Regions from separate parts of the Mesorhizobium sp. B2-7-3 genome, predicted to be linked through region 2. Evidence: riboswitches for the same ligand, from Rfam matches in the RefSeq annotation. Region 2 holds a riboswitch; the other holds the start of a gene.
The links. Region 2 has a riboswitch for S-adenosylmethionine ahead of FJW04_RS10450 (O-succinylhomoserine sulfhydrylase). Riboswitches for the same ligand answer to the same signal wherever they lie in the genome.

Region 1: it holds a riboswitch for S-adenosylmethionine, as region 2 does, so the genes downstream of both, FJW04_RS05685 (homoserine O-acetyltransferase) here and FJW04_RS10450 (O-succinylhomoserine sulfhydrylase) in region 2, are expected to answer to the same signal.

Annotation. Positions count from the first base shown of each region.
Region 1 covers NZ_VFTY01000002.1:334,690-350,372, reverse strand. Annotated here, with positions in the region: gene FJW04_RS05725 (LysR family transcriptional regulator) at 1-777, shown strand, start outside; gene FJW04_RS05720 (1-acyl-sn-glycerol-3-phosphate acyltransferase) at 855-1,643, shown strand; gene FJW04_RS05715 (aldo/keto reductase) at 1,710-2,657, opposite strand; gene FJW04_RS05710 (gamma-glutamylcyclotransferase) at 2,781-3,302, opposite strand; gene FJW04_RS05705 (DUF2125 domain-containing protein) at 3,438-4,436, shown strand; gene FJW04_RS05700 (sugar kinase) at 4,440-5,372, shown strand; gene FJW04_RS05695 (prephenate/arogenate dehydrogenase family protein) at 5,369-6,304, opposite strand; gene hisC (histidinol-phosphate transaminase) at 6,328-7,437, opposite strand; SAM riboswitch at 7,575-7,652, shown strand; gene FJW04_RS05685 (homoserine O-acetyltransferase) at 7,770-8,939, shown strand; gene metW (methionine biosynthesis protein MetW) at 9,061-9,675, shown strand; gene FJW04_RS05675 (glycosyltransferase family A protein) at 9,959-10,894, shown strand; gene FJW04_RS05670 (ABC transporter ATP-binding protein/permease) at 11,017-12,840, opposite strand; gene FJW04_RS05665 (methyltransferase domain-containing protein) at 12,978-13,763, opposite strand; gene gloB (hydroxyacylglutathione hydrolase) at 13,953-14,720, shown strand; gene FJW04_RS05655 (cupin domain-containing protein) at 14,743-15,171, shown strand; gene FJW04_RS05650 (lysoplasmalogenase family protein) at 15,168-15,683, opposite strand, start outside.
Region 2 covers NZ_VFTY01000004.1:39,787-55,469, forward strand. Annotated here, with positions in the region: gene FJW04_RS10400 (acyltransferase family protein) at 1-796, shown strand, start outside; tRNA gene FJW04_RS10405 (tRNA-Gly) at 849-922, shown strand; gene FJW04_RS10410 (Stf0 family sulfotransferase) at 990-1,751, opposite strand; gene FJW04_RS29920 (hypothetical protein) at 2,117-2,383, shown strand; gene FJW04_RS10420 (LysR family transcriptional regulator) at 2,469-3,458, opposite strand; gene chvE (multiple monosaccharide ABC transporter substrate-binding protein) at 3,750-4,820, shown strand; gene mmsA (multiple monosaccharide ABC transporter ATP-binding protein) at 4,984-6,516, shown strand; gene mmsB (multiple monosaccharide ABC transporter permease) at 6,513-7,805, shown strand; gene araD1 (AraD1 family protein) at 8,009-9,001, shown strand; gene FJW04_RS10445 (2'-deoxycytidine 5'-triphosphate deaminase) at 9,144-10,238, opposite strand; SAM riboswitch at 10,398-10,475, shown strand; gene FJW04_RS10450 (O-succinylhomoserine sulfhydrylase) at 10,532-11,722, shown strand; gene FJW04_RS10455 (ceramide glucosyltransferase) at 11,753-12,904, opposite strand; gene apaG (Co2+/Mg2+ efflux protein ApaG) at 13,124-13,516, shown strand; gene FJW04_RS10465 (Hsp33 family molecular chaperone) at 13,591-14,622, opposite strand; gene argF (ornithine carbamoyltransferase) at 14,787-15,683, opposite strand, start outside.

The DNA of each region.
Region 1 (15,683 bases), on a different contig from region 2:
CTGAAGACACGCCTGTTGAACCGCTCGACGCGGCGGCTGACACTGACCGACGCCGGCCATGCCTATCTCACTGCCTGCCGCCGCATCCTCGACGAGGTCGGCGACGCCGAACGCACCGCCGGCGGCGAATACAGCGCCCCGACAGGGGAATTGATCGTCACCGCGCCGATCGTCTTCGGCCGCCTTCACGTGCTACCGGTCGTCACCGACTTCCTCGCCGCCTATCCCCTGGTGGATATCCGCCTGACGCTCGGCGACAGGATAAGCCAGTTGGCCGAGGATCATATCGACCTCGCCGTCCGTATCGGCAGGCTGCCGGATTCGCGCATGGTCGCCATCAGGGTCGGTTCGATCGGTCATGTTGTCTGCGCGAGCCCTGCCTATCTGGCCGGACGCGGCATTCCAGAAATTCCAGGAGATCTCGAGGCGCACAGCTGCATTACCTTCGAGGGCCTTGGCTCGCTCGCCACCTGGACCTTCACCGTGGACAAGGCTGATTTTGTCGTGCCGGTCCGATCAAGGCTCCGGGTCAACACCGCCGAGGCGGCGATTGATGCGGCGATCGCCGGTGTCGGAGTGACACGGGTGCTTTCCTACCAGATTGTCGCCGCCGCACGCTCGGGAACACTGCGCCCCGTGCTCAGGGATTTCGAACCCGAGCCTTGGCCGGTAAACCTGGTGCATGCGGGCCAGGGCCGGCTGCCGGTGAAACTGCGCGCCTTCCTCGACTTCGCCGCCCCCCGCCTGAGGGAACGCCTGGCGCAGGCGACCTGGTAGGACGGGCAGTATCGCACCGTTTCCTTTTTCTCCGCGCTTGGTGTAACCAACGCACACTTCCTCACCGGACCTCCCCCATGCTCTATGTCAGATCGCTGGCGTTCAATTTCGTCTTCTACGTCAATCTGATCGTCCAGATGATCCTCTGGACCCCGTACTATTTCCTGTCGCCCCGCCACCGCGCCTGGTTCGTGCCGAAATTCTGGTCGCGCACCTCGATGTGGCTCTATGACAAGATCGCCGGCACCAAAAACGACATCACCGGGCAGGAAAACCTGCCCGAGGGCTCCTTCATCCTGGCGCCCAAGCACCAGTCGTTCTGGGACGCCATCGCCTTCTTCCCCTTCCTCCAGGACCCGCTCTACATCCTCAAGCGCGAGCTGACCTGGATCCCCTTCTTCGGCTGGTACATCTTGAAGATGCGGATGATCCCGGTGCATCGCGGCAGCCGCTCCAAGGCCTTGAAGGCGGTGGTTGCGGCGACCAAGGAAGAAATGGCGCGCAACCCGCGCCAGCTGATCATCTATCCCGAGGGCACCCGTCGGGCGCCGGGCGACGAGCCGGCCTACAAATACGGCATCGTCGAAATCTATTCGCAGCTTGGCGTTCCGGTCGTGCCGGTCGCCCATGTCGCTGGCCTCTATTGGCCGCGCCGCAAGTTCCTGCGCTATCCCGGCACCGTCAAGGCGCGCTTCCTGCCGCCTATACCGCCTGGCCTAGGCAAGGACGAGTTCATGGCGCGGCTGATCGGTGAGACCGAAGCTGCCTGCGACCAGCTTCTCCTCGAGGCATCTCGCGCATCCAACCCGCCGGCCCTGCCGCCAACGGCGGTGAAACGGCTTCGGGAGCTCGGCGCGAAGGCCTGAAGCCTCCTGACCACGGGCCGTCAGCCGTACACCGCCAGCACCGTGGTCAGCACCAGCGTCGCAGCCTCAGGCGCTGGCCTTGTCGAGTTCGGCCATATCGTCCGCGGACAGCTTCAGCGACGCCGCGCGGATCAGGCTGTCCATCTGCTCAGGCTTGGTCGCACTGGCGATCGGCGCGGTGACGCCGGGCCGCGCGATAACCCAAGCAAGCGCCACTTCCGCCTGTTTGGCCGAATGCCTGGCCGACACCGCGTCCAGCGCCGCCAGGATGCGCATGCCACGCGCATTGAGGTAGTCTTTCACCCCGCCGCCGCGCTCGCTTTGGCCGAGATCGGCCTCGCTGCGGTACTTGCCGCTGAGAAAGCCCTTGGCCAAGCTGAAATAGGTGATGACGCCGATATCCTCCGCCACGCAGAGATCGCGCAGTGGGCCATCGAAGGAGGAGCGGTCATAGAGATTGTATTCCGGCTGCAGCACCTCGTAGCGCGGCAGGCCGCGCAGGCTTGCCACGTCAAGTGCCGCGCGCAACTGGCCGGCGTCGAGGTTGGAACAGCCGGCATAGCGGATCTTGCCCTTGGCGAGCAGTTTCTCATAGGCGCCGAGGGTTTCCTCATAGGGCGTGGTCGGATCCGGCCAGTGCGACAGGTAAAGGTCGATGAATTCGGTCTGCAGCCGCTTCAGCGATGCATCGACAGCCTTTTCGATATAGGCGGCCGACAGGTCCTTGTGGCCCTGCCCCATGTCTGAGCCGACCTTGGTGACCACCACGACCTTGTCGCGATTGCCACGATCCTTCATCCATTTGCCGATGATGGTTTCCGATTCACCGCCCTTGTTGCCGGGAACCCAGCGCGAATAGGCGTCGGCCGTGTCGATGGCATTGAGGCCGGCTCCGACAAAGCGATCGAGCAGATCGAAAGAAGTCTTCTCGTCGGCGGTCCAGCCGAAGACATTGCCACCCAGAACCAGCGGCGCGATGGAAAGGTCGGTGCGACCGAGACGGCGTTTCTGCAAGACGGATCTCCGTGGTGATTGGGACCGGGCGGATGCCGCCCGCTGGCTGGGTTCGGAGCCTAACCTAGGTCTTGCCGCATCGAGGTCAAAGGCCTGGCTACCCTTTTCCGCGGAGCCAGCGCTTCACAAAGTCGCTATCCGGTGCGCCACATCCTCCAGCCAGTGGTCGCGAATCTTGAGCGCTTCCAGATGCTTCAGCGTGCTCAGCACATAATCCTCGTTGTCACCGGATCGGCCGACCGCGCCGCGCACCACGGCCGCCGCCTCCGCCGCGTCCAGCGCGCCCGCATATTGCTCATGCTTGCGGTCGACGACGTAGGCCACGGCTTCCACCGTGCCACCGGCGTCGAGGCGAACCTTGAGCGTCCGCTCGAGATAGACGCTGGTGACGAGTTCGCGCTCGCGCAGATAGGCAATGACCTCGTCGCGCAATTCGCCAGGGACGCGGTACGCAAGGCCGACGCAGGAGCCGCCATGGTCGAGGCCAAGCACCAGTCCGGGCCGCTGGCGCGTGCCGCGATGCACGAAGGAATAGACGCAGAGCGAGCGGCGATAGCCATGCAGGCGGGCGCGTCGTGTCTCGACATGAGCGAAACCCGGCCGCCAGATCAGCGAACCGTAGCCGAACACCCAAAAATCGCCCATATCACCGCGCCTGATTGCAAAAAGAATGGCAGCACCGCACCGGTAACCGGTGTTTTTTCCATCCGTCTCTGTCTACCTAGTGTTCGGAACCTGAGAATCCGTCCACACCATCCATGCGTTAATGAGAGCCAAAGCATGACGTCAAGTGACGAACGCCAACCGGGTAACCGTCGCCGTCTGTGGTGGCTTGCCGCGTTCATCCTCGTGCTGTTCGCCATTTACAGCGCCGGCTGGTTCTATCTGGCCAACAGGGTCCGGTCCGAGGCCGACAAGGCGGTTGCCACGCTCAACAAGAGCGGCATCGAGGCCGGTTGCGCCAACCTCCAGGTCGGTGGCTATCCACTGAGCTTTGCCGTCTCTTGCGACAACCTCGCCTACGAGGACGACGCCAAGAGCATTGCTGCCTCGGCCGGCTCCTTCAACGCCGTCGCCCAGATCGTCCAGCCCTTGTCGCCTGTTGCCAATCTACGCGGTCCACTCCGGACCTCCGTCCCCGGCATGATGCCGCTCTGGATCGACTGGGACAATCTGCAGGCCAACGTCAAATTGTGGTACCCGCTGCCCCGGCGTGTAGCGCTGCAGGCCGAGGGCCTGTCGGGCCAGACCGACCCGGCCGACGACACCGATCCGGTGGAACTGTTCAGTGCCGGCAAGGCGTCAGGCCAATTGCAGCCCAACAACGGCGATCTCGATTATGTCGGCAGCTTTGGCGATCTCGAGATCGATGCCGACGCGATCGGCGGGCGGGTGTTGCCGGCGCTCGATGCCAGCGGCGACGTGACACTGAAGAACGGCGTGGCGCTGATCGGCACGCAGGTGAAAAGCCTGCGCGGCCAGCGGATCGAAATCCGCAACCTCGATCTGTCGTCCGGCACGGCGCGCGTCACCGTTTCCGGGCCGCTGTCAGTCGATGCCGAGGGTCTCGTCGACGCCGACCTGATGATCAGGATCAAGGATCCCAAGGCGGTGGCATCTATTCTTGCCGGCGCCATACCCGAGCAGAAGAATGCGATCGAGCAGGGTTTTGGCGCCCTGGCGCTGCTTGGCAGCGAACCGTCCATGCCGCTGAAAGTGGTCAAGGGCAAGGCTTCCCTCGGCTTCATTCCGCTGGGCAAGATCAAGCCGGTCAACTAACGGATGGCGGGGCCGGCAAAGCTGCTGAGCGTCGGCGCACTGACGCTTGACACCATTCTTCGTGTCGAATCACTGCCCACGCATCAGGGAAAATTCATCGCCTCGGACGGCATCCAGATCGCCTCGGGCATGGCGACGAGCGCGGCCTGCGCCGCGCATCGCCTGGGTGCCGAGGTGTCGCTATGGGCTAGCGCCGGCGACGATCCGGTCGGCGATCTGCTGATTGCCGGGATAGAGGCCGAGGGCGTCGATTGCAGCCATGTACGCCGCGTCAGCGGCGCCCGCTCGGCACTGGCCTCGATCCTGGTCGATGCGCATGGCGAGCGGATCATCGTGCCTTTCTACGACGCGCGCGCGCAGGCCGATCCCGAGGTTTTGCCGTTCACCGACATAACGGCATTCGACGCCGTACTGGCCGACGTGCGCTGGCCGGGCGCCGCGGCGCTTGCCCTTAAGGCGGCGCGCGCCGCCGGCCGCCCAGCCATACTCGATGCCGATACCGCGCCCCTGGCGGTACTGGAGCGATTATTGCCGCTCGCCTCGCACATCGTCGCCTCGGAGCCGGCGGTCCGCATCATATGCGGCCACGCGCTGGATCTGGAGACCGCCTGCACCGATTTGGCGTCCCGCACCGATGCGTTCGTCGCGGTCACCGGCGGCGCGGCGGGTACCTGGTGGTTCGACCGAAGCGCCGGATCATCCCGCCATGTCGAGGCACCGAGGGTCAAGGCGGTCGACACGCTGGCCGCCGGCGATGTCTTTCATGGCGCCTTTGCCGTCGGGCTGGCGGAAGCCATGGCGGTCGAGCACGCACTGCGCTTTGCCAGCGCGGCCGCCGCGCTCAAGTGCCTGCGCTTCGGCGGCCGGCTGGGCGCGCCGGATCGGGCGGAGACGCTCGCCATGATGGCAACCGCCTGGCCGGTTGAAATCACCTAGCTCTTTGCCGGATGCTCGACCGCCTGGCGGCCAAAATCGGGCGCGTCGATATCCTGGCCCGCCTCGATGATCGAGCGGCGCACGGCGCGGGTGCGGGTGAACAGGTCGAAGAGCTTGTCGCCGTCGCCCCAGCGGATGGCGCGCTGCAGGAACGCCAGGTCTTCCGAGAACCGCGCCAACATTTCCAGGATGGCATCCTTGTTGTGCAGGCACACGTCCCGCCACATGGTCGGATCGGAGGCAGCCAGACGCGTGAAATCGCGAAAACCGGAGGCGGAATATTTGATCACTTCCGTCTTGGTCACCGATTCCAGATCGTCGGCGGTGCCGACGATGTTGTAGGCGATGATGTGCGGCAGATGCGAGACGATGGCCAGCGTCATGTCGTGATGCTGCGGGTCCATCGTGTCGATGTTGGCGCCGCAGCGGCGCCAGAATTCCGACAGCCGTTCCAGCGCTTCCGGATCGGTGCCCGGCACCGGCGTGAAGATGCACCAGCGGTTGTCGAACAGGTCGGCAAACCCGGCATCCGGGCCGGATTTTTCGGTGCCCGCCAGCGGATGGCCAGGAATGAAATGGACGCCTTCAGGCACATGCGGCTGCATCTGCGCGATGACCGAGGCCTTGGTCGAGCCGACATCGGTGAGGATCGCCCCCTTTTTCAGCGCCGGCGCGATTTCCACCGCTACAGCGCCGGATGAGCCGACCGGCACCGAGACAACGACCAGATCGGCATCACGCACCGCGTCCCCGGCATCGGTGGTGTAGGAATCGCCAAGGCCCAGTTCCTCGGCTCGCTTGAGCGTTGCCGCACTGCGCGTCGAGATGGCGACATGGCGAGCCAAGCCCTCGCGTCGGATGACGCGGGCCAGAGACGAGCCGATCAGGCCGATACCGACCAGCGCGATCTTTTCGAACATCGGTGATGCCATGGTGTTCCAGCTCTTTAGACGTTCTAGCTTTTCAGGAATGTCGTGAGCGCGGCGACAACGCCGCGATTGGCCTCTTCAGTGCCGACGGTCATGCGAAGCGCGTTGGGAAAGCCGTAACCTGAAACGCGCCGCAGAATATAGCCGCGCGCGCTCAGATAATCGTCAGCCGCCGCCGCGGAATGCTTCTGATCGTCGGGAAAATGAATGAGCAGGAAATTGCCAACGCTCGGCGTCACGCGCAGCCCGAGCCCGGTCATTTCGCCGCTCAGCCAGGTGAGCCAGGTCTCGTTATGCGCCACGCTGCGCTCGACATGGGCACGGTCGCGGATCGCGGCGATGCCGGCCTCGATCGCTGTCGCATTGACGTTGAAGGGGCCGCGCACACGATTGATGGCGTCGATGATATGCAGGGGACCATACATCCAGCCGATGCGCGCGCCGCCGAGCCCGATCTTGGAGAAGGTGCGGGTCATCACCACGTTCTCGGCGCTGCCGGCCAGCTCGATGCCGGCTTCGTAGTCGTTGCGGCGGACATATTCGGCGTAGGCCGCGTCGAGCACCAGCAGCACGTTTCCCAGCAGTCCGGCATGAAGGCGGCGCACCTCCTGGAACGGCACATAGGTGCCGGTCGGGTTGTTGGGATTGGCCAGGAACACGATTTTCGTGCGCGGCGTGACGGCCGCCAGCATCGCATCGATGTCGGCGCGCTCGTCGGTCTCCTTGACCACGACCGGGGTGGCGCCTGCCGACTGGATGTAGATCTTGTAGACCATGAAGGCGTGTTCGGTGAACATAGCCTCGTCGCCGGGCGCGAGATAGGTCTGCGCCAACAGGCCGAGGATTTCGTCCGACCCGTTGGAGCAGATGATGTTTTGCGGGTTGAGGCCATGCACCTCGGCGATTGCCTCGCGTAACCGCCTGGCGGTGCCGTCGGGATAGATGTCGAGCTTGCGGGCGACCTCGCGCGCGGCCTCGATCGCCTTCGGCGAAGGCCCAAGCGGATTCTCATTCGACGACAGCTTGTAGACCTTGGCGACACCGGCGGGCGCCGAGCTTTTGCCGGGCACATAGGCCTCTATGTCCATGATGCCCGCGCGCGGAGTTGGACGTGCCTGATCCGGTGTCTGGTTCATATCTTGCAAAATCCATCGAAAACGCCTCCATCCGGAGGCCGCTGCGGAAATACAAGCCATGGCACGCAATGTCGAGAGTGGCAGTGGTGCCAGCCGCCGCCATTGACGGCGAGGCAGGCGGGTTCTAGAAAGACGATTGACAGTTCCGTGGTGATTTGGCCGGTCGGCTTGCAGCCACGTTAAACAATTCGCTAAAGGGCCGTTTGCGTGACGTAACCGGCTTTGCGAAGGCAATGCCGGTTTTTTGTTGTCCGCGACCGGCCGGACGGACGCATCGGCGGCGGAGATCGGCAACGATTTCCACGAGCGCACGGTGCAGCAAGAGAGACGTGATGGCCGCTCTGCGTGCAGGAAAGACCAACAACGAGGCCGACCAACCGTCGAGCCCGGTGTTGCGTTTCGGACCCGACAAGCCGCTCAAGCTCGACGCCGGCACGCTGCTGTCGCCGTTCCAGATCGCCTACCAGACCTATGGCACGCTGAATGATGCCCGCTCCAATGCCATCCTCGTCTGCCATGCGCTGACCGGCGACCAGCATGTCGCCAGCACCAATCCGGTAACCGGCAAGCCCGGTTGGTGGGAAGTGCTGATCGGACCGGGCAGGATCATCGATACCAGCCGTTTCTTCGTCATCTGCTCCAATGTCATCGGCGGCTGCCTGGGTTCCACCGGTCCGGCCTCGACCAACCCGGCCACCGGTAAACCCTATGGCCTCGACCTGCCGGTCATCACCATCCGCGACATGGTGCGCGCGCAGCAGATGCTGATCGACCATTTCGGCATCGAGAAACTGTTCTGCGTGCTCGGCGGCTCGATGGGCGGCATGCAGGTTCTGGAATGGGCGTCGAGCTATCCCGAGCGCGTGTTCTCGGCGCTGCCGATCGCCACCGGGGCGCGCCATTCGTCACAGAACATTGCCTTCCACGAAGTCGGGAGGCAGGCCGTGATGGCGGATCCGGACTGGCATGGCGGCAAATATTTCGAACACGGCAAGCGCCCGGAGAAAGGGTTGGCGGTGGCGCGCATGGCCGCCCACATCACCTATCTGTCGGAAGCCGCCTTGCATCGCAAATTCGGCCGCAATTTACAGGACCGCGAAGCGCTGACCTTCGGTTTCGATGCCGATTTCCAGATCGAGAGCTATCTGCGCCACCAGGGCATGACCTTCGTCGACCGCTTCGATGCCAACTCCTATCTCTACATGACGCGGTCGATGGATTATTTCGACCTCGCCGCCGACCATGGCGGCCGGCTGGCCGACGCCTTCGCCGGCACGAAAACCCGCTTTTGCCTGGTGTCCTTCACATCGGACTGGCTGTTCCCGACCGAAGAGAGCCGCTCCATCGTCCACGCACTCAACGCCGCCGGCGCCTCGGTATCCTTCGTCGAGATCGAGACCGATCGCGGCCACGACGCCTTCCTGCTCGACGAGCCGGAACTGTTTGCCGCCATCAACGGCTTCATCGGCTCGGCCGCGCGCGCCAGGGGGCTCAGCGCATGACCCCGAAAAGTTGCAGACGTTTCGGATCAAGCTCGTGCGCCAAACAGAACGGCGAAGCCATGACCCCGAAAAGTTGCAGACGTTTCGGACCAAGGCCATGCGCCGTCCACGAGGCGAAGCCATGAGCGTCAACGGCAGCCAACGCGTCGACCTCGAGGTCGTCGCCAACCTCATCCCGCCGCAATCGCGTGTGCTCGACGTCGGCTCGGGCGACGGCTCATTGCTCGAATTGCTGCAGGACACCAAGCAGGTCGACGGTCGCGGACTCGAGCTGTCGCAGCGTGGCGTCAACGAATGCGTGGCGCGCGGTCTCAGTGTCATCCAGGGCGACGCCGACACCGATCTCGAATTCTATCCCGACAAGGGCTTTGACTTCGTTGTCCTGTCGCAGACCCTGCAGGCCACCCGCAACCCGAAGCTGGTGCTCGACGAGCTGCTCAGGATCGGCAACCGGGCAATCGTGTCTTTCCCCAATTTCGGTCACTGGCGGGTGCGCCTGTCGCTGTTCGTCAAGGGCCGCATGCCTGTGACCAGCGACCTGCCCTATTCCTGGTACGACACGCCCAACATCCACTTCTGCACGATCCGAGACTTCGTCAATTTGTGCGAAGAGCTTGGCGCGACAGTGGAGAAGGCGACCGCGCTCGACGCCAACGGCCAGAAGATCGGCCTGTCGATGCCATGGTGGTTCTGGAATTTCTTTGGCCAACAAGCAGTGTTCCTGCTGAAGCGATAATGAAATGGGCGCCGCCCGCAGGCGCGACTGCCAATCCTTGAGGGTGGCCGCGCGTCTTTCAGCAGGTGCGAAAGTGTTGCAGTTGAAGCGCCATGAGCTGGAATTCATCATGCCTGGTCGGTCGAACGACGGCACGACGGGGTGACATGGCAGGTTGTTTTTTGTAGCGTCGCACCGAATCCGATGAGGCCCATCCAGGGGGAAGTCCGATCCATTTAGCCATCCCGATGATCAAAGGACCTGGCGCGAAGGGTGTTTACGCGCTGGAGGCGACCGACGTGATATGATCGGGAAGACCGAACAGGCGCCCCTCGTCACGGTGATCACGCCCACTCACAACCGGCGCGAAACGGTGCTCCGCGCCGTCGAAAGCGTGCTTTCCCAGAGCATGCCGCGATTTGAACATATCGTCGTCGACGATGGTTCGACGGACGGGACCGAGGCGGCGCTCGCCCGCATCCATGACCCCCGGCTGATCTATGTCGGCGCGAAGTGGCGCGGCGCCAATGCCGCCAGGAATGCCGGCATCGAGCTAGCCCGGGCGCCCGTGGTGACTTTTCTTGATTCGGACGATCTCTTCCTGCCGCACCGGCTCGAACGGACGCTGGCATGGTTCGACGACAATCCAGCGCTCGAAGTCCTGCTCTCCTCATATGTCTCGGTGAAGGGTGGCCGCGGCACCGCCTGCGTTAACCGCGGCGCTTTCCTGAACCCGCCAATGCTGGAGCGGGCGGTGGTCGCGCAGACGGCCTTCATAGCCGGATCGGCTATAACAGCCAGACGCGAGGCTTTGCTGGCCATCGGCGGCTATGACAGCGACATTCCCCGGATGCAGGACCGCGAGCTTCTGCTGCGCTTCGCACAGCGCTTCGGCGCGCAATTATCGGAAGATATCGACTGGACGAAGCACAATTCGCAGAATTCGATTTCAGGCCGCAGGGACGGCTATGTCGAAGCCTACGCGATCCTGATGAGTAAGCATCCGCACATCGCTCGCTCCTACCCCCATGTCCCTCCCTTTATGATCACGCGGCAGATCATCGCCGATATTCTCCGGGGGCGAATACCACAGGCATTTGCAGGATACATGGCCAACCGCTCGTCTGATGCGCTTGGTTATTCATTGCCGGAACTGATCAACGGTTATCTCCACGGCCGCCGCTGGCGGCGCGACCTCTACGACGAAGTTCGTGGCAAGTTTGGAATTCCACCGGCCTGACCGGCGACAGCTCAGCGATCGAGCACGGCGCGTTGCAGGGCGCATTCCTTCTCGTCCCGCAGCGAGATGCCGACCGCAGGGCCTTGGCGGCCAGGCAACGGGCCGCAACGGGGGAAAAACTGCTACTTCCTGTGGTGGAGGCTTGCCGCGGCTGGCGGCGGCTCGATGGCACCCGCCCTGACGCGGGCAGGTTTCAGCGCGGGCGCGTCGGAATCCTTAACGATCGTCAGGGAACGCGGGAAGAACTGATTGTTGTGCTGGCCGCGCCCGATGTTGATGATCGCGGCGCCGGGCAGGCGCTTCTCCAGCAGCGACAGCACGCGCCGCAGCGAGGGTCCGTCGAACGCATCCATGGCTTCGTCGATGATCACCCATTTTGGCTGTCGCAAGGCGAGCCTGGCCACGCCCAGCAATCGCTGTTCGTCATCGCCCAACTCATGGTCCCAGCGTCCGACGCGGTCGAGCGACGACGACAGCCGTCCAAGACCGACCTCGGCAAGCACCGCTGAAATGTCGGCGTCGTTCGCCGGCGCATGCCCGTTCGGGTGATTGAGGACCTCGCGCAGCGTGCCGGCCGGCAAATAGGGCACACGCGGCACGAAGATGATGGTTTCCCCCGCCGGCAGGCCGATCCGCCCGCTGCCCCACGGCCACAGCCCGGCAATGGCGCGGAAGAACAGCGTCTTGCCGGCGCCCGGTTCACCGGTGATCATGACGCGCTCGCCGGCATGGATTTCGACATGCTGGTCGGCGAGCTTGGTGCATCCGTCCGGCGATGCCACCTGAAGCTTCTCGAACGTCAGGTTGCCATTGGCGTTGTCGGCGAATTCGATGCGCTTCTCCTTGTCGTGCAGCACATCGGTTTCATCGAGCGCGATGCGGAAGTCGGCGACACGCATCAGCGTGGCGCGCCAGTCGGCAATGCTGCCGATGTTGTTGATGAACCAACGCAGGGAGGAGTGGACCTGGTTGAAGGCCCCGACCGCCATCATCAGCCCGCCAAAGCTGATATCCCCCGAGAAATAGACCGGCGAGGCGACCAGGATCGGCGCCACGACCGTGATCCAGCCATAAGTATCGGTTACCCAGGACAGATTGATCTGGGCGGTGTAGATGCGCCGCATGGCGCCCAGCACCGTGCCGAGGTCGAGTTGCAGCCGTCGCTTGGCGTCATCCTCCCCACGGTACAGCGCGATGGCATCGACATTCTCGTTGACGCGCACCATCGAGGAGCGCAGTTCCGCTTCGCGCGTATAGCGGTCGCTGTTGAGGCTGATGAGCGGCCGCCCGACCAGCCAGCTCAGCCACGAGGCGGTACCGGCATAGAGGAACGCGGCCCAAACCATGTAGCCCGGTATCGCCAGCGACCAGCCGTTGACGTGGAAGACGAAGCCCGAAGACAGTTCCCACAGCACACCGACAAAGGACACGAGCAGGATGAACGACTGCAGCAGGCCGACACCAAGATCGGTCGACAGGTCCGAGAGATGCGCGGCATCCTGTTGCATGCGCTGGTCGGGATTGACGCCGATGGCGCCGGCATTGGCCAGCCGGAAGGCGCGCGCCGGCCGCATCCATTGGTCGATCAGGTCCAGCGTCAGCGCCTCGCGCAACTTCAGCCGGATCATCTGGTTGAGCCAGGTCTGGCCGATATTGAGCACCAGCAGTCCGCCGGCGATCATGGCAAAGACCATCAGCTGATGCAGGAAGGCCGCCATGTCGCGGCGCGCGAGGGCATCGTAGAACGGCTGGTTCCAGCGGTTGAGCAAGACCTGGCCGATCGACGTCGCGATAATGACGCCCATGATGCCGAGCAACGTCCACAGCAACCACTTGCGAACCGGTGATCCGATCAGCGCCCGCTTGATCGTCGCCACCTGATCGCGCAGGCTGCTGGCGACGGCGACCGGCTGAATGGTGGCCTGATTGTCCAATTGATCAGCCATGGCCGAGGTCCTTGCGTTCAGTAGCGAAGCTGAAACCGGATGAAGGGAGCCGACGGCGGCAGCCCCTCAACCACTCCGCGAGCCCAGCACGACAGATAGGTCGGAAAGACGCGGCGCGATGCAAGTTTCCATCGCGATCACGAAGGTGTCACTTGCCGGGGCGATGCCACACCCCTTGCCTCGGCCCGCCGGCCGAGCCGTGTCGCGCCATGCGGCGACAGCACCGGCACGAAGACGCGGCGGGACGCACGCTGGGCCACCGGCACGCCTTGATAGAGCCGTTTCTGCGCTTCGACGACAATGACGCCGGAAAAGATCGGCCACAGCCTCCGGCCGGCGCGCTCCAGCACATTGTGGAAGCGCATCATGAAACGCCGCCGCGATGGCGGGAAGAACAGCGCATCCGACCAGGCGGCGGGCGTGAAATTCGCCTCACGCAGCAATTCGGTGAGCTGCCCGCGTGAGAAGGGCCGCCCATTGCCGAACGGCGTATGTTCGAAGCGCGCCCAGACACCGCGCCGGTTTGGCACGACGATGACGACGCGCCCGGCCGGCGACAGCACCCGCCAGATCTCGTTCAGCGTTTCACGCGGGTTTTCGACGTGTTCGAGCGAATGGACGAGCAGCATGCGGTCGATGCAGGAATCGACCAGTGGCAGTTCCTCGTCGAACACCAGGGCCGTCGCCGTTGGCCCGGCCGCCGGCCAGACCACGGCGCCCTGGGTCGCCGGCATGAAGGCGAAGACCCGCTCCGCGTCGGTGCCGAAGCGTTCCAGCCAGGGCAAGGTATAGCCCAGGCCGACCAGCCGCTCATTGGGCACCGCGGCCCATATCGACGACAGCGCCATGGTGATCGAGCGCTCGGCGAACCGGCCGAGCGTTGTCGAATAGAAGGAACGAAGGTCGACGATGTCGGAATGCATGTCAGGGATGTAGCCGTGATGTCAGCCGGATTCAACAAAAGGCCAAAGCGGCCGGCACGGCGGATGTCAATTTGACATCCCACGATAACATTCGCTTTGCTCGCCATCCGGGATGACATTCGCTTTCTCATCCGGGATGACATTCACGCAGCGGCGCCCTATGTCTGCGGCGGCAAATGGAGAAATGCGATGCCGGTCGAAATCGAACAGTTCATGTGCCGCACCGACAATTTCGGCGTGCTGGTGCATGACCCCGAAAGCGGCCAGACCGCGATTATCGACGCGCCCAAGGAAGCGCCGATCCTGGCCGCGATCAAGCGCACCGGCTGGACGCCGACGATGATCCTGACCACGCATCATCATATGGATCACGTCGAGGCCAATCTGGCGCTCAAGGAGCGCTTCAAGCTGCGCATCGTCGGCCCGGAGGCGGAAAAGGCCAAGATCCCCGGCATCGATGAAACCGTCGAAGAAGGCTCCGTCCTGCATCTCGGCCATGAGCGCATCGAAGTGATCGCCACGCCCGGGCATACCGCTGGCCATGTCTCCTACCATCTGCCGTTATCGAAAGTGGCGTTCACCGCGGATACGCTGTTTGCGCTGGGTTGTGGGCGGCTGTTCGAATGCAAGCCGCCGGTGATGTACGAATCGCTGAAGAAGCTCGCGGCTCTTCCCGCCGAGACGACAATCTATTGCGGCCACGAATACACGCTCGCCAATGCCCGTTTTGCACTGAGCGTCGACCCCACCAATTCGGCGTTGAAGGAGCGCGCCGCGCGGATCGAGGCGCTGCGGGTCGACAACATGCCGACGCTGCCGACGACGATCGGCGAGGAACTGTCGACCAATCCCTTCCTGCGCTGGCACGATCCGGCAATCCGCAGGCATCTCGGCATGGAAAAGGCCGGGGATGCCGAGGTCTTCGCCGAAATCCGCAAGCGCAAGGACAATTTCTGACCACCATGCCAGCTATCTGCCGATGACCAGTTCCGCGGAAATCATAGCAACGCTCGCCCTGAAGCCGCATCCGGAAGGCGGCTGGTACGCGGAAACCTTTCGCGACGAAGCCGGCGGTGCGCGCGGCCATTCGACCGCCATCTATTTCCTGCTGGAACAGCATCAGGTTTCGGCCTGGCATCGGGTCAGGGACGCCGCCGAGCTTTGGCACTTTTATGCCGGCGCGCCTCTGGCGCTGTCGATGTGGGAAGAAAGCGGCGCCATTATCGAGCAGGTGCTCGGCATCGAGCTCGCGGCGGGTGAACGGCCGCAGATCGCCGTGCCGGCGGGCTGGTGGCAATCGGCGCGCACACTGGGCGAATGGACGCTGGTCGGCTGCACGGTGGCGCCGGGTTTTGATTTCGCCGCCTTCGAACTGGCCGAGCCGGGCTGGCAGCCGAAGCCGATTTAGCCCAGCAGGAATCCCAGCGTGACCGCCAGTTGGGCGGCATAGTACAAAACCCACACGGTGAAACGCATCCAGGCGCGATGCTGCGAGACGGCCGCCACTAAAAATTTCTCCATGGCGAGCAGCCCGTCCGATGCCATGAACAGCACGGCGCCACCGATCACCCAGACGTTGCTTGTCGTTAGCGCCGACATGCCCATCGCCAGGATCGCCACGACATAGACGGCGATCGGTATACGCAAGCCGGGACCAACGCGGCGCCAAAGCGCCGCCAGCATGACGATCGCGAACACCGCCATGGCCAGCGCGATCGCGCTGCGCCAGGGCTCGGCGCCAAGCAACTCCAATCCGGCACCGCTGCGCAGCAACAACGCGACATAGACGATGTGGGCGACGAGAAAACTGGCCAGTCCACCCAGAAAGGCTTTTTCGCCGTCGCGCGACAAGAAGGCATCGCCAATGGCGCTCAGCGCAAGGGCGGCGACCAGCAGCAGCGGCCCGCTTTGTATTGCGGC
Region 2 (15,683 bases):
GGATTTCTCGACGCAACGGATCCTGGTGGGCGACTGGCGCAACGGTGTCTGCTTCAATGAGGGTGCGAGCCGGATCGAGGATTGGAACCTTGCCGACTGCACGCGCACGCACGGCTTTGCCACCAATGTGCTGCTGTGGGGCGATTCCTTCGCGGCTCACTACGTATCGGGCCTGGAAGCCAACGCGCAGAAAATCCAGGCCAACGTCGTCCAATATACCTATGCCGGCTGCCCACCCAACCTGAGCTATTTTTCCTATGCCCGGCCGGCCTGCACCCGCTTCAACGAACGGGCGCTGTCGATCATCCGCGATGCCAACATCCAGGCGGTGATCCTGAGCGGTCGATGGACCGACTACCAGGCCAGGGGCTTCGACGGCCTGCAGACGACGATCGACCGGCTGCGCGACATGGGTGTCAAGGTCTATGTCATCGGCCAGTCTCCGGAGTTCATCGCCGACGTCCAGAAGATCGCTTTCTTTGCAAAACACGAGGGCGCCGCAAATACATCCTGGCCGATGGCCATGGATCCCGACATCAACAAGCAGGTGCAACTCTTCGCCAACGGCGCGACCTTCATCGACCCGCTCACCTATCTGTGCGACGCAACCGGTTGCTCCTATGCGGATGCCGGCAGCAAGCAGTTTCTCTATTTCGACTATGGCCATTTCTCTTCCGCCGGCGCGACGCTGGCCATCTCGAAATACTGGCCGAGCTTCGCCGCCGGCGGCGAAGTCGCAAAGGCCAGGGAACCAACGCCGACCGTCACCGGTGAGCTGGCGAAGCCCGCCTTGTGAGACCGGTTTGCGATTGCCCGAGGCCATGCCGTCATGATAACGAGGCTGCAGCGCGGGTATGATGTAATGGTAGCCTGTCAGCTTCCCAAGCTGAACGCGCGGGTTCGATTCCCGCTACCCGCTCCAGCTTGATGCGAAAAGCCGATTGCCTAGCCCGGCCCCTGTCCGATTGGCAGCACTATCGGGATTCCCCCTAGGCCTGTCCGGTTAGCATCTGCTTCTTGAGGAGGAACCGGGCGAGATTGTTGATGTTCCGCGGTGCCACCTTCCTGGGCAGATGCGCCAGGAGGTCTTCCGATTTGACGTCGTTGCGGAACCGCTCCGCCCAATCTTCGGTGAGATCGTCCCGCTGCAGGCGTAAATTCGTTTCGAACTCTCCGTCCGGCATTTCAACCGACAACTGCCGGGCCACCGACGCAACGTACGGCCGAGGATCGTCCAACAAATCCTCATAAAAAAAGTGATCGTATGCCAGGTCGGCCAGCCGCAGGTAAGCTTCCCAGAAGGCATAGCTCTGCTCGATCAGGAAATAGGCCTGGCAGATGCCGGCGAAGTCGTATCGCGGAACCAGATCGGCGCCGTCCATCGTACTTTTCCAGTGCCCCGACGCCTTTGCCCGGCAATAGGAAATCGCCTGGCGAAGGCGGTCCCGCCGCTCCAACAGGACCAAGCCCATGGCATGGCGCCGGCTGCATTCAGCGAGGAAGTCAACTCCATATCTGGCCTGCGACCAGTGAAGATGCCGCGGAAACAGTTTCACGGCGAACGTGCCGTTTGCGGTTCCGCCGCGATCGATGACGGCGGACATCAGGTCATCGAAGGATTTCGGCTTGCACCCCAGATTGGCCGTATCGAGCCACTCGGCCGACTTGCCCAACAATCCCGTGCTGTTCGTGAGACTGCCAAGCCATTCGGAGCCGCTGCGGGCTTCGGTCAGTATGGCGACGCCCTTCATGCGTGCCGCTTCTCCGCGGCACGCATGATCTTGATTGCAGAACGCCGTTCTTCTTGATGGTCCCTCGGCATGGTCAAAGCTCCGCTTTAAACAGGCTTCAACGGACAAAGGCTCATATGGTTCCGCCGATTCGGCGGCAGCTAGGCAAAAGTGCGAGTCCCAAACACGTTACAGTTTGGGTAATCAACGCCGGACTTGAAGAGCCTGAACACAGGTGCCGGCCACCTGCGGTGGCCGGCTTATGCGTCAGCAAGAAGAGACTACAGCCATACGCGGAGCCAGACGCGCTCGCGCCAGCAGCGGGTACGGCGGCGGCCATGGCGCCAGTAGCTGCGGCAAACTCGTCTCCAGCCGCGGCGACGCCCGTGGCGACGACGCCAGTAGCCATCGTGGCCATGATGGCGGCGAAAATGCCAGTCGCGATGCGAGACCTGCTCTACCTCGACCGCTTCATCCCCTTCGAAGACAGCCGGATCCGGCTTGTCCAGTTCATCGAGAATTCCGTTTCCCTGGGGAACACCGGCTACCGCGCGGCCGGGTCCGGCCACGCTCGCAAACGCCGCTGCCCCCGCGAGGCCAAGCATTCCAGTAAGAAACAACCGACGTTCCATAAAAACCTCCCGAGTTGTTAATCGTCGACACCTCGTTTCCTCGCCCGCAACGGGCTCCAGCGCGCATGCCGAACGGTTTGAACGCGCGGCAGCGGTTCTCGTTCCATCACCCCACTTCGCGCAGGATGAAATCATGCAGCATTTTGGCAGCCGGCGACAGTACGCGATTCCTGACGGTGATCAGGCTGTAAGGCCTGACCTCGATGTCGAATTCGGTTTGGACGACATCGATGGCGCCGGCAAGCCCGTCCGGGTTCTGGATGAACTTCGCCACCTGCACCGAGACCGGCGCGATGGCATCGGATTGCGCGACCATGACCAGCGTGAGCAGCAGCGAACTGGTGTTCAAGATCCGGTCCGGCAGCGCGATGTTGCGGTTCAGGAAGTTGCTCTCCATCGCTTGACGCAAGGGCGAACCGCCCGACTGGAACACCCAGTCATAGGCAGCGGTGTCTTCCAGCCGCACCACATTGCCTCCGGCGAGCGGGTGGCCGCGGCGCACGATCAGGCAGGCCTTCTCGACGCCGATCACACGGGATTCGAACAGTCGTGGATTGAGGTCGTCGGGAATGCGGGCGATGATGAAGTCGTGGCGCGAGCCGATCAGCTCGCGGGCGAGCACGTTCGACGTCTCGACCTGCATGGTGATCTCGATGCGCGGGTAGATGCGGCGGATTTCACGGATCGCCGGCACCGCCAATTCGATCGCCGGCGCGGTCACGGCGCCGAGGAACACCGAACCGCCCTTGCCAGCCTTGAGCTCGGCAATCTCGCGGTCGGCTTCGCGCATCTCGAGCAGGATCGAGCGGGCCCGCCTGGCAAGCGCCTGGCCATAGGGAGTGAGGGTCACTCCGCGCGGCAGCCGTTCGCACAGCTTCACGTCGAGCACCGCCTCCATCTCGGCAATCATGCGCGAAGCGGCCGGCTGGGAGATGTTCATGACCTGGGCCGCGGCGCTCACCCGTCCGTGATCGTCGAGGGCGGCGATCATGCGCATGTGGCGCAAGCTCAAACCACTGCGCAGGAGTGTCTCACCGTCTCCCGGGAGCTTCTCGTAACTTACTGGAATCGCATCTGGATCGCGCAATGCCCCCATGATCTCCAGCTTTCTCGCCGATTGCTTTCCGGATGCTAGATCATACCGGTTTCGGTATAGCAACCACCAAAGATCGCATTTGACAGTTATGGCAAAGGGACCCACCCTTCGCGCGTTCCGGGACGCAAGGGTCGGTGGCGATCAAAATCGTATCGATTGAAACTACGTCGCGGAGCCGATTGGGAGGATACCGGAGATCGATAATGCCGACAGCGGCGCGTTTGCGCTCCTGTCTGGCTGCGCGGCCCGCGAAGCCCCGAGGTGTCGCGTCCATCAACCAGGGAGAGTAATGTGAAGATTATCAAGACGCTGGCCGCCGTGGCGGCCCTTGGCATCGCTGCCATGACCTATCAGGCGCACGCGGCCGACAAGGGTCTTGTCGGCGTGCTGATGCCGACCAAGACCTCGCAACGCTGGATCAATGACGGCGACGCCGTCAAATCCCAGCTCGAGGCGCTCGGCTACACTGTCGACCTGCAATACGCGCAGGACGACATCCCCAACCAGCTCAGCCAGCTGGAAAACGAAATCACCAAGGGTCCGAAGGCGCTGATCATCGCCTCGATCGACGGCACCACGCTGTCGGATGCGCTGCAGAAGGCCAACGACGCGGGCGTCGTCGTCGTCGCCTATGACCGCCTGATCAAGAAGACCAAGAATGTCGACTATTACACCACCTTCGACAATTTCGGCGTCGGCGTGATCCAGGCAAATTCCCTGGTCAAGGGCCTCAAGGAGCGTTTCCCGAACACCAAGCCGTGGAACGTCGAACTGTTCGGCGGCTCGCCCGACGACAACAACGCCTTCTTCTTCTACAATGGCGCGATCTCCGTCCTGCAGCCGCTGATCGACGATGGCTCGATCAAGATCAAGTCCGGCCAGACCGGCATGGACAAGGTCGGCACGCTGCGCTGGCTCGCCGCCACCGCCCAGGCGCGCATGGACAACCTTCTGTCGGCCAACTACTCGGACGGCAGCCGCGTCGATGGCGTTCTGTCGCCCTATGACGGCCTGTCGCGCGGCATCACCGCCTCGCTGCGCGCTGTCGGTTACGGCACCGACGCACAGCCCTGGCCGATCGTGACCGGTCAGGACGCCGAGACCGCCTCGGTCAAGCTGATCATCTCGGGCGAGCAGTACTCGACCGTGTTCAAGGACACCCGCGAACTGGCCAAGGCCACGGTGCAGCTGGTCGACAAGGTGCTCTCCGGCGGCAAGCCGGAAGGCCTCGACGAAAAGACCTACAACAACGACGTCAAGGTGGTTCCCTCGATCCTGCTGACGCCGCATGAGGTCGACAAGTCGAACTACCAGGCCCTGGTCGTCGACTCCGGCTACATCAAGGCCGAAGACCTGAAGTAATCCCGGTTACAAAGGCAGGGGTCCTGCGCGACGCAGGGCCCCTTTTCGTTCACAAGCGGCCCCGGTATTGTCTCTGCCGGCCTGGAGCCATTCCCGGAAAAGTGCGCAGCGGTTTTCCGTCAGGAATCGCCTAAGAAAGAAAGTCTAGGAGGAGCTTGCCCTGATGACCTCGCCGATTTTGGAGATGCGCGACATCACCAAGACGTTCCCCGGCGTGAAGGCGCTGTCGAACGTCAACCTCCACGTCGAGGAAGGCGAAATCCATGCCGTGGTCGGCGAGAACGGCGCCGGAAAATCGACACTGATGAAGGTGCTTTCGGGCGTCTATCCCTCCGGCACCTATGATGGCCAGATCATCTTTCAGGGCCAGGAATGCCAGTTCAAAGGCATTCATGACAGCGAACACAAGGGCATCGTCATCATCCACCAGGAGCTCGCGCTGGTGCCGATGCTGTCGATCGCCGAAAACATTTTCCTCGGCAACGAGCAAGCCAGATACGGCGTCATCGACTGGGACGCCAACGAGGCGCGCACGGCCGAGCTTTTGAAGAAAGTCGGGCTCAAGGAAGACCCCAAGACGCTGATCACCCATATCGGCGTCGGCAAGCAGCAGCTGGTCGAGATCGCCAAGGCGCTCAGCAAGGAAGTGAAGCTGCTGATCCTCGACGAGCCGACAGCATCGCTCAGCGAGAAGGACAGCCAGGCGCTGCTCGATCTATTGCTCGAGTTCAAGCGGCAGGGCATGACCTCGATCCTGATCTCCCACAAGCTCAACGAGGTGAACCGCGTCGCCGACAAGGTGACGGTGATCCGCGACGGGCGCACGATCGAGACATTGCCGAGGAAGGACATCAGCGAGGACCGCATCATCACCTCGATGGTCGGCCGATCCCTCGACGATCGCTACCCGCCGCGCGAACCTAGCATCGGCGACGTCATTTTCGAGGTCAAGGACTGGTCCGTCTACCACCCGATCCATGCCGAACGGCAAGTGATCAAGAGCATCGACCTCAAGGTGCGCAAGGGCGAAGTTGTCGGCATTGCGGGACTGATGGGCGCCGGCCGCACCGAATTCGCCATGAGCCTGTTCGGCCGCTCCTATGGCCGGCGCATCAGCGGCGAGGTGCTGCTCAACGGCAAGCCCGTGGACCTTTCCACAGTGGGCAAGGCCGTGCAGAACGGCATCGCCTATGTCACCGAGGACCGCAAGACCTATGGACTGAACCTCATCGACCATATCAAGCACAATGTGACGCTGGCCAACCTCGGCGGCGTTTCCAGTGGCGGCGTGATCGACGATATGCGCGAAATGAGCGTCGCCAACGACTATCGCAAGAAGACCAATATCCGCGCCTCCAGCGTCTATCAGCTGACCGGCAATCTCTCTGGCGGCAACCAGCAGAAGGTGGTGCTGTCGAAATGGCTGTTCGCCGACCCGGAAGTCCTGATCCTCGATGAGCCGACGCGCGGCATCGACGTCGGCGCCAAGTACGAAATCTATACAATCATCGCTCGCCTTGCCGCCGAGGGCAAAGCGATCATCGTCATCTCGTCTGAAATGCCGGAATTGCTCGGCATCACCGACAGAATCTATGTCATGAACGAAGGACGCATCGTCGGCGAGATGGCGGCAAGCGACGCCAGCCAGGAAAAAATCATGCGCGCCATTGTTCGCGGAGAAGGAAAAGCATCATGAGCACAGACAGCGCTCCCGCACCGCAAAGCGGCACCGCCGAGGACGTCAAGCAGGGTCCTCGCGTCGCCGTCTCGGCGCTGACGACGAACCTGCGCGAATACGGCCTGATCATCGCGCTGATCGTCATCATGCTGTTCTTCCAGTACACGACGTCGGGAACGCTGTTCAAACCGGTCAACCTCAGCAACCTGGTGCAGCAGAACTCGTTCATCATCGTGATGGCGCTCGGCATGCTGCTGGTCATCGTCGCCGGCTATATCGATCTCAGCGTAGGATCGGTCGCCGGCTTCATCGGCGCGCTTGCCGCCATGATGATGGTCATCTGGCCGCTCGGCATATTCAGCAATCCGCTCGTTGTCTCGATCGTCTGCCTCATCGTCGGAGGGTTGATCGGCGGCGCGCAAGGGTACTGGATCGCTTATCACCGCATACCAAGCTTCATCGTGACGCTCGCCGGCATGCTGATCTTCCGCGGCATCTGCCAGGCGCTGCTTGGCGGCGGCTCCTCGGTCGGCCCGCTCCCCGACAGTTTCAAGGCGCTGAGCTCCGGCTTCATTCCAGACGTGATCGGCCCGCTGACGCTGATCCCGCCGACGGTGAACGCGGCCGGCAAGACCATCTTGGGCAGCGGCCTGACGCTTCACATGACGACAGTCGTGCTGGGCCTGATCGCGGTGCTCGCCTACGCCTATTTCGGCTTCAGGACGCGACGCAAGCGCGAACTCCACGGTTACGAGGCCGAGCCTTTCACCCTGTTCGTCATCAAAACCCTGGTCGGCAGCGCGCTGGCGCTCTTCCTGATCTTCCAGTTCGCGACCTATCGGGGCCTGCCGATCGTGCTCCTGGTGATGGGCGTGCTGATCTCGCTGTTCGTCTTCGTCACCAAGCGCATGACCATCGGCCGCCGCATCTACGCCATGGGAGGCAACGCCAAGGCGGCGCAACTGTCGGGCATCAACACCGAAAGGCTGACGCTCTGGGTGTTCGTCAATATGGGCGTTCTGTCGGCGCTCGGCGGGCTGATCATCGCCGCACGTCTCGGCCAGGCCGTGCCGGCGGCCGGCCTCGGCAGCGAGCTCGACGTGATCGCGGCCGTCTTCATCGGCGGCGCCTCGGCGATGGGCGGCGTCGGCCAGGTCATCGGCGCGGTGGTCGGCGGCTTCATCATGGGCGTGATGAACAACGGCATGTCGATCATGGGCGTCAATGTCGATTGGCAGCAGGTGGTCAAGGGTCTGGTGCTGCTCGGGGCCGTCATCTTCGACGTCTACAACAAGAACAAGGCTTGAGGGCTGGGGGCGAGGACTAGGAGGCATACGGGTTCTAGATCGCGAAGCTGCCGGCAGCCCGTCGGCACCAAGAAGTCCGGGGAAGGACCAGGCTCGCGAACGCAATCCGGACGAAGCGTTTCAACCGTGGTGCGTTTCCGCGCCGCGCCGGTCAGGATTTGCCCATTGGCAGCCGGATACAGATAAATGAGAGAGGACTGATCATGCTGATCTCGCAGATTCTCGACGACGCCGAGACGATCCGTGTCGTTGCCCGCAGCGGCGGGAAGACCCGGATCATCAACGGGGCGCGCAGCGTCTATTCGCTGGCGATGGAGGCCGCCCGCACCGGCGTCGGCCTGGCCGCCCTGATCGAACGCAAGGGGCTTGGCGAGACGATCGATCTCGACGCCGCCTACAAGCGGGGGCGCCTGCTGTCGCCGATCAATCACCCCGACCCGGCGCATCTGCACCTGACCGGCACCGGGCTGACGCATCTGGGGTCGGCGGCGACGCGCGATTCCATGCACAAGAAGCTCAGCACCGACGGCGAGGAGCAACTCACCGATTCCATGAAGATGTTCCGTATGGGACTGGAAGGCGGCAAGCCCGCGAAAGGCCAGGTCGGCGTGCAGCCGGAATGGTTCTACAAGGGCAACGGGACCATGGCGGTCGCGCCTGGCGCGGCGCTCATGTCACCGGCCTTCGCCAAGGATGCCGGCGAGGAACCCGAGGTCGCCGGGATCTATGTCATCGGCGACGACGGCGCACCGTTCCGCGTCGGTTTCACCTTGTCGAACGAATTCTCGGACCATGTGACCGAGCGCGTGAACTATCTCTTCCTCGCCCATTCCAAGCTGCGCAATGCCTCCTTCGGCCCGGAGATCCTGATCGGAGACCTGCCTTCGGACATCCGCGGCACGTCGCGCATCCTGCGCGACGGCAAGGCATTGTGGGAGAAACCCTTCCTGTCGGGTGAAACGAACATGTCCCACACCATCGCCAATCTCGAACACCACCACTTCAAATATTCGGCCTTCCGCCAGCCTGGCGACGTGCATGTGCATATGTTCGGCACCGCGACGCTATCCTTCGCCGACGGCATCAAGACGGAGGCCGGCGACGTGTTCGAGATCGAGGCCGGGGATTTCGGACTGCCGCTGCGCAACCCGCTCGAGATCGAGAAGCCGGTGAAGGTGTCGGTGAAGGCGCTTTGAATCCATGAGCGCGTGATTCCCCCTCTCGTGGGGAATGGCTGGCAAGCCAGAGCGGGGCGCTGTCCCGCCGATCTAGCAATAGGTTTCAGTCACGTCCCTGCCGGGCATCTCTCCCACAAGAGCGAGGTCGGCAGCTTCGACCTTAGCGCACGGCGCGGAAATGCTTCGACAACTTCAGGCCCTGCGCCTGGTAGTTCGAGCCGAGATCGGTGCCGTAGAGCGCCTGCGGTCGCTTCAGCATATGCTCGTAGACCAGCCGGCCGACGATCTGGCCGTGGTCGAGGATGAACGGCACTTCGTGGCTGCGCACTTCGAGCACCGCCCGGCTGCCGGTGCCGCCGGCCGCCGAATGGCCGAAACCCGGATCGAAAAAGCCGGCATAGTGGACGCGAAACTCGCCGACCAGCGGATCGAACGGCGTCATCTCGGCGGCGTAGAGCGGCGGCACATGCACCGCCTCCTGGCTGACGAGGATGTAGAACTCGTCGGGATCGAGCACCAGTTCGCCGGCGCGGCTCTTGTGGATCGGCTCCCAGAAGTCGAGGACATCCTGCGCGGCGCGCTTGTCGACATCTACGAGGCCGGTGTGGTGCTTGCCGCGATAGCCGACCAACCCATCCTTGTCGCCATTGAGGTCGATCGACAGCGCGATGCCGCCGCCGGAAATGTTCGGCGGCTCCGTGGCGACCAGCATCTCGGCACGATGCAGCTCATGCAACTCGGCTTCCGAAAGCAGCGCGTTGCCGGTGCGAAAGCGGATTTGAGACAGGCGCGAACCCGTGCGCGCGATGATCGGAAAGGTGCGCGGGCTGACCTCGAGATAGAGCGGACCGTTGTAGCCGGCGGCGATCTTATCGAACTCATGGCCCCGATCGGTCATGACGCGGGTGAAGATGTCGAGCCGCCCGGTCGAGCTCTTCGGATTGGCCGAGGCCGAAATGTCAGCCGGCAGGGCCAGACTTTCGAGCAGCGGCACAATATAGACGCAGCCGGTTTCGAGGACCGCGCCTTCGGTCAGACTGATCTCGTGCAGTTGCAGCCGATCGAGCTTTTCCGACACCTTGTGGTTGGGACCGGGCAGGAACGAGGCGCGAACCCGCCAGGCCTTTTCGCCCAATCTGAGATCAAGGCTCGCCGGCTGGATCTGGTCGGCATCGAGCGCACGCGGCGACTTCAGCGCGCCGGACCGGAACAGCGCCGAAATGTCCTGATCGGGAAGAATGCCTGTCTGCCGCAAAGTCTGGCTCCGCCCCAAGACTGGTCTCTATTCGTTGCAGGTTCTTGTTTGTTGCAGGTTCTTGCCGCAAAACCGCCGGGCACTTCTGCGGAACCTGCCTTGGTACAAACGTCTTAATGAAGCCGGCAATTGACGCAAGCGTGGCGCGGGTCTAAAGGGTCGTTATCCCGTGGTGATTTGGCCGGTCGGCTTGCAGCCACGTTAAACAAGTCGCTAAAGGACCGTCGGGCCGCAAGGCCGTATGGACCGGTTGCGACTTTCGCGGCCGGTTTTTTTGTGTCTGGAACAAAGCGATGAGCACCAAGAAGCGCAACTGGAAACCTCAGACGGCACTCGTGCATGGCGGAACCCTGCGTTCCGGCTTCGGCGAAACCTCCGAGGCGATGTACCTGACCCAGGGTTATGTCTATCAGACGGCGCAGGCCGCCGAGGCCCGCTTCAAGGGCGAAGAGCCTGGTTTCATCTATTCGCGCTACGCCAACCCGACCGTCGACATGTTCGAAAAGCGCATGTGCGCGCTTGAAGGCGCCGAAGACGCGCGCGCCACGGCGTCGGGCATGGCGGCGGTGACGGCTGCCCTTCTGTGCAGCGTCAAGGCCGGCGACCACATCGTGGCCGCGCGCGCGCTGTTCGGCTCCTGCCGCTGGGTGGTCGAGACGCTGGCGCCGCGCTATGGCATCGAGGCGACCTTGGTCGACGGCACCGAGATCGCCAATTGGGAAAAGGCGGTCAGGCCGAACACCAAGCTGTTCTTCCTGGAAAGCCCGACCAACCCGACGCTCGAGGTCGTCGACATCGCCGCCGTCGCCTCGCTTGCCAATTCGATCGGCGCGCGGCTGGTCGTCGACAATGTCTTTGCCACGCCGCTGCAACAGAAGCCGTTGCAGCTTGGTGCGCACATCGTCGTCTACTCGGCCACCAAGCACATTGACGGCCAGGGCCGCTGCCTGGGCGGCGTCATCCTGTCGGACAAGAAGTGGATTGACGAGAACCTGCACGACTATTTCCGCCACACCGGTCCCAGCCTGTCGCCGTTCAACGCCTGGACGCTGCTGAAGGGCCTGGAAACCTTGCCGCTGCGCGTGCGCCAGCAGACCGAGAGCGCCGGCAGGATCGCCGACTTCCTGGCCGGGCAGCCGCAGATCGCCCGCGTCATCTATCCCGGCCGTGCCGACCACCCGCAGGCCGATATCGTCAAGAAGCAGATGTCGGGTGGCTCGACGCTGATCTGCCTCGACGTCAAGGGCGGCAAGCCGGCGGCCTTCTCCCTGCAGAACGCCCTCGACATCGTGCTGATCTCGAACAATCTCGGCGACGCCAAGAGCCTGATCACCCATCCGGCGACGACCACCCACAAGAACCTCAGCGACGAGGCCCGCGCCGAACTCGGCATCGGGCCCGGTACGCTCAGGCTGTCGGTCGGCCTGGAGGATACGGACGACCTGCTGGAAGATATCGCGCAAGCCTTGAAGGCCGCCAAATAGGTTTCGTCCAGGCAGCGTCGTCAGCAGCGATCAAGCGCTCGATGGCGTCTCCTCCAGTTCCGCCGTCTTGGTGCGGATGGTCATGGCGTTGCCGCGCCAGTCGACGGCGCCGCCGAGCCAGCCGCGCGCCCAGATGGCCGGGAGCATGACGTCCCGCGCGACCGTCGCCGCGATCATGCGCGTCGAGACGTGCCAACCCTTGGCCAGGGCCAGAGCGCATTCCGGAAGATAGAACGCCGCCAGCACGGCAATCGCGGTCGCCCAGAGACTAATGCCGGCGCTCGCCGCGGCAATCAGCGCAAGAACCAGCGGGACCGCCGCACCAGTCAGGATCTCGGGCGCGAAGAACAGCGGGAAAGTGACGCGGCGCAGGCGCGCCCAGCGGGCCTGGCGCGACCAGATCTCGCCAAACGTGCGCTGGCCGAGCGGCTGCTCGAAGGGGGCGGCAACGAGGTTGACACGCAGGCCGAGGCCGTTCACCAGCTTGGTTGCGGCGGCGTCCTCGGCGATCTCGGCGGCCAGCGCGCGTATGCCGCCATTGGCGTCCAGCATCGGCTTGTTCCACAGCATGCTCTTGCCCTGCGCGAAGCCGAGGCCGAGCGCCGCGCCGGCATACTGCCAGCGGGCCTGCAATGTGTTGAGGAAGGCGCATTCGACGTCGGCCCAGAAACCATCTGGCCTGGAGCCGATCGGCGTCGAGCAGACAAGGCCGGTACCGTGCTGCCACGCCGCCATCATGTGCTCGACATAGTCCCTCGGCATCAGAACGTTGGAATCGGCAAGAATGACCCAGTCGTGGCGCGCCGCTTCCCAGCCTTTGACGCAGTTGTTGAGCTTTGGATTGGCACTGACACGGTCGTCGCCGATCAACAGCCGGGCCGGCACCTGCGGAAACCGGGCAATCGCCCTGTTTATCAGTTTGACCACCGGGTCGTCGGCATGGGCGACGCAGAAGATCAGTTCGTAGCGTGGCCAGTCGAGCGCGAAGGCGCGTTCCAGCGTCTCATGTGTGAATGGCTCGACGCCGCGCGACGGGACGACAATCGACACCGCCGGCGATCTGCCCGCCGGCGGGGCAATCGTGGTGCGCCGTTTCAGCTGTGAAGCGGCAAGCAGGATGCTGGCAGCGTTTGAGAGGATGAGTGCGGTCGAAAGCGAGGCGGATATGAGAGTGAGTTCCATCGAGATCTGGTCACTCCGGAAGTCGGCCCGCGTCGCGGCCGTTTTCAACAGTTCGACAGAGGGCCGAGTCGCCCGGTTCGCGCACACCACCATTGTCGTGTGTCACTTAAATGACATTCTTTGCCGGCACCTGCGTTTCAATCCCAGGCGCGACAAGACGCGCACGTTGACCTGCTCACCGCGAGCGTCGAAAGTCGTCGGATTGTTTTGGAGCCGCTCATGTACCGCGCCGTGACGCGCAACATCGAAGTGCAGGTCAGGCCGTTCTATCTGGAGGATCGTTCAGATCCCCAGGAGAACCGCTACGTCTGGGGCTATCAGATAACGATCGACAACCAGTCTGACGAGTTCGTGCAGCTTCTGTCGCGCTATTGGCACATCACCGATGGTGCCGGCCGGGTCGAGGAGGTGCGCGGGCCGGGCGTTGTCGGCGACCAGCCGGAACTCAATCCCGGCGACAGCTATCAGTACACGTCCGGCTGCCCGCTCTCGACACCCTCCGGGATCATGGTCGGACGCTATACGATGCGCAACAAGCGCGGCGAGACGTTCGACATCGCCATCCCGGCCTTCTCGCTCGATCTGCCGGGGACAAGGCGCACGGTGAACTGAGCGCCGACGGTCGCGCCGCCCCTCAGCCGCCCTTCGGGCACCTTCTCCCCGCGGAACGAGGAGAAGGAAAGGCTTTACTGAGCCGCAAACTCGGCCGGATCGAAGTCGTACTGCGTCGAGCAGAATTCGCAGGCGACATGGATGCCGCCATCCTCTGTGCTGTCCTTGATCTCCTGCGCTGAGAAGCCTTCGAGGATGCCACGGATCTTGTCGCGGGAGCATGAGCACTGGTCGGCCACGGGAACGCCGCCGAAGACGCGCACGCCATGCTCGTGGAACAGACGATACAGCAGCCGCTCGGCGCCTATGGTCGGGTCGATCAATTCGGTCGGCTCGATGGTGCCGAGCAAGGCCAGGAGTTCCTGCCAGGAATTATCGGCCGGATCGTGGACTTCCTCGCGCGGATCGCCGTCCCCACCCGGCAGATCCGGAATGCGCATGCGCTCGGGCGATTGCGGCAGGAACTGCGCCAGGATGCCGCCGGCGCGCCATTGCTCGCGCGCGCCGCCGATCCCGGGCGTCAGCAGCTTGGCGACCGAGAGCCTGATATCGGTCGGGATCTGTTCCGACTGACGGAAATAGGTGCGCGCCGCGTCTTCCAGCGTTTCGCCGTCGAGCTGGACGATGCCTTGATAACGCTGCGTATGGGCGCCCTGGTCGATGGTCAGCGCCAGCACGCCGCTGCCAAGCAGCGTCTGCTGGGACGTCTCGCCTGCCGCGACCAGTGCTTCGAGCCGATCCGCATCGAAGCGTGCGTAGGCGCGCAGTGCCGAGGGCGTGGAGAAGTCCGCGACCAGCATGTCTACAGGCCCGTCGGTACGGGTCTGCAGGATGAACTTGCCTTCGAATTTGAGCGAGGTGCCGAGCAGAACGGTCAGCACGCAGGCTTCCGCCAGCAGGCGGGCGACCGGCTCGGGATAATCGTGGCGGCCAAGGATGGCGTCGAGCATCGGCCCAAGCTGGACCGTGCGGCCGCGCACGTCGAGCGGACCGACCTCGAAGGGAACGACGTGATCGTCGCCGGCGTAGCCGAACTCGCCGAGTTTGGGGTGATGTTCAGTCACTTGATGGCTTTCCAACATGACAAAGCTCCAGGGCGCGGCCATGCGGCCCTGGTGGGCACATGCGTCCAAACGCGCTTGATTTGCGTGATGCGGCGCAGATAGGCATCGCGCCGCCGCAGATCAAGCGCCTGGGCATTTCAGGCGCCTGGGCATTTCGGGCGCCCAAGACACTTCAAGCCCCAAGACACTTCAAGCACCAAGACACTTCAAGCACCGAGGCACCAGGCAAGCACTGCCTTCTGGGCATGGAGCCGGTTCTCGGCCTCGTCGAAGACCACCGAATGCGGCCCGTCGATGACCTCGTCGGTCACTTCCTCGCCGCGATGGGCCGGCAGGCAGTGCATGAACAATGCATCCGGCTTGGCCTTGGCCATCAGCGCCGCGTTGACCTGATAGGGCGAGAAGACATTGTGCCCGCGAGCACGGTGTTCCTGTCCCATCGACACCCAGCAATCGGTGACGATGCAGTCGGCCTGGTCGACGGCTTCCTCGGGCGAGCGGGTGAAATGCAGCTTGCCGCCATGCGCCTTGGACCAGTCGACATGCTTCTGCGCCGGTTCGCTGCCTTCGGGCACGGCGACGTTGAGATTGAAGCGGAACCGTGCAGAGGCCTCGAGCAGCGAGTGCAGCACATTGTTGCCGTCGCCGGTCCAGGCAATCGTCTTGCCGGCCACCGGACCGCGATGCTCCTCGAAAGTCATGATGTCGGCCATCAGCTGGCAAGGGTGGGTGTCGTCGGTCAGTCCGTTGATCACCGGAACGGTGGCATTCTCGGTCAGCTCCAGCAGCCGCTCATGCGAGGTGGTGCGGATCATGATCGCATCGACGTAGCGCGACAGCACCTTGGCGGTGTCGGCGATTGTCTCGGAGCGGCCGAGCTGCATCTCGGTGCCGGTCAGCATGATGGTCTCGCCGCCGAGCTGGCGCATGCCGACGTCGAAAGAAACGCGCGTGCGCGTCGACGGCTTGTCGAAGATCATGGCCAGCACCTTGCCTTCGAGCGGCTTGCTCCGCTCGCCGGCCTTGAGACGCGCCTTTCGCGTCACCGCATCATCCAGCATGAAGCGCAAATCGCCTTCGGAAACGGTGGAAAGATCGGTGAA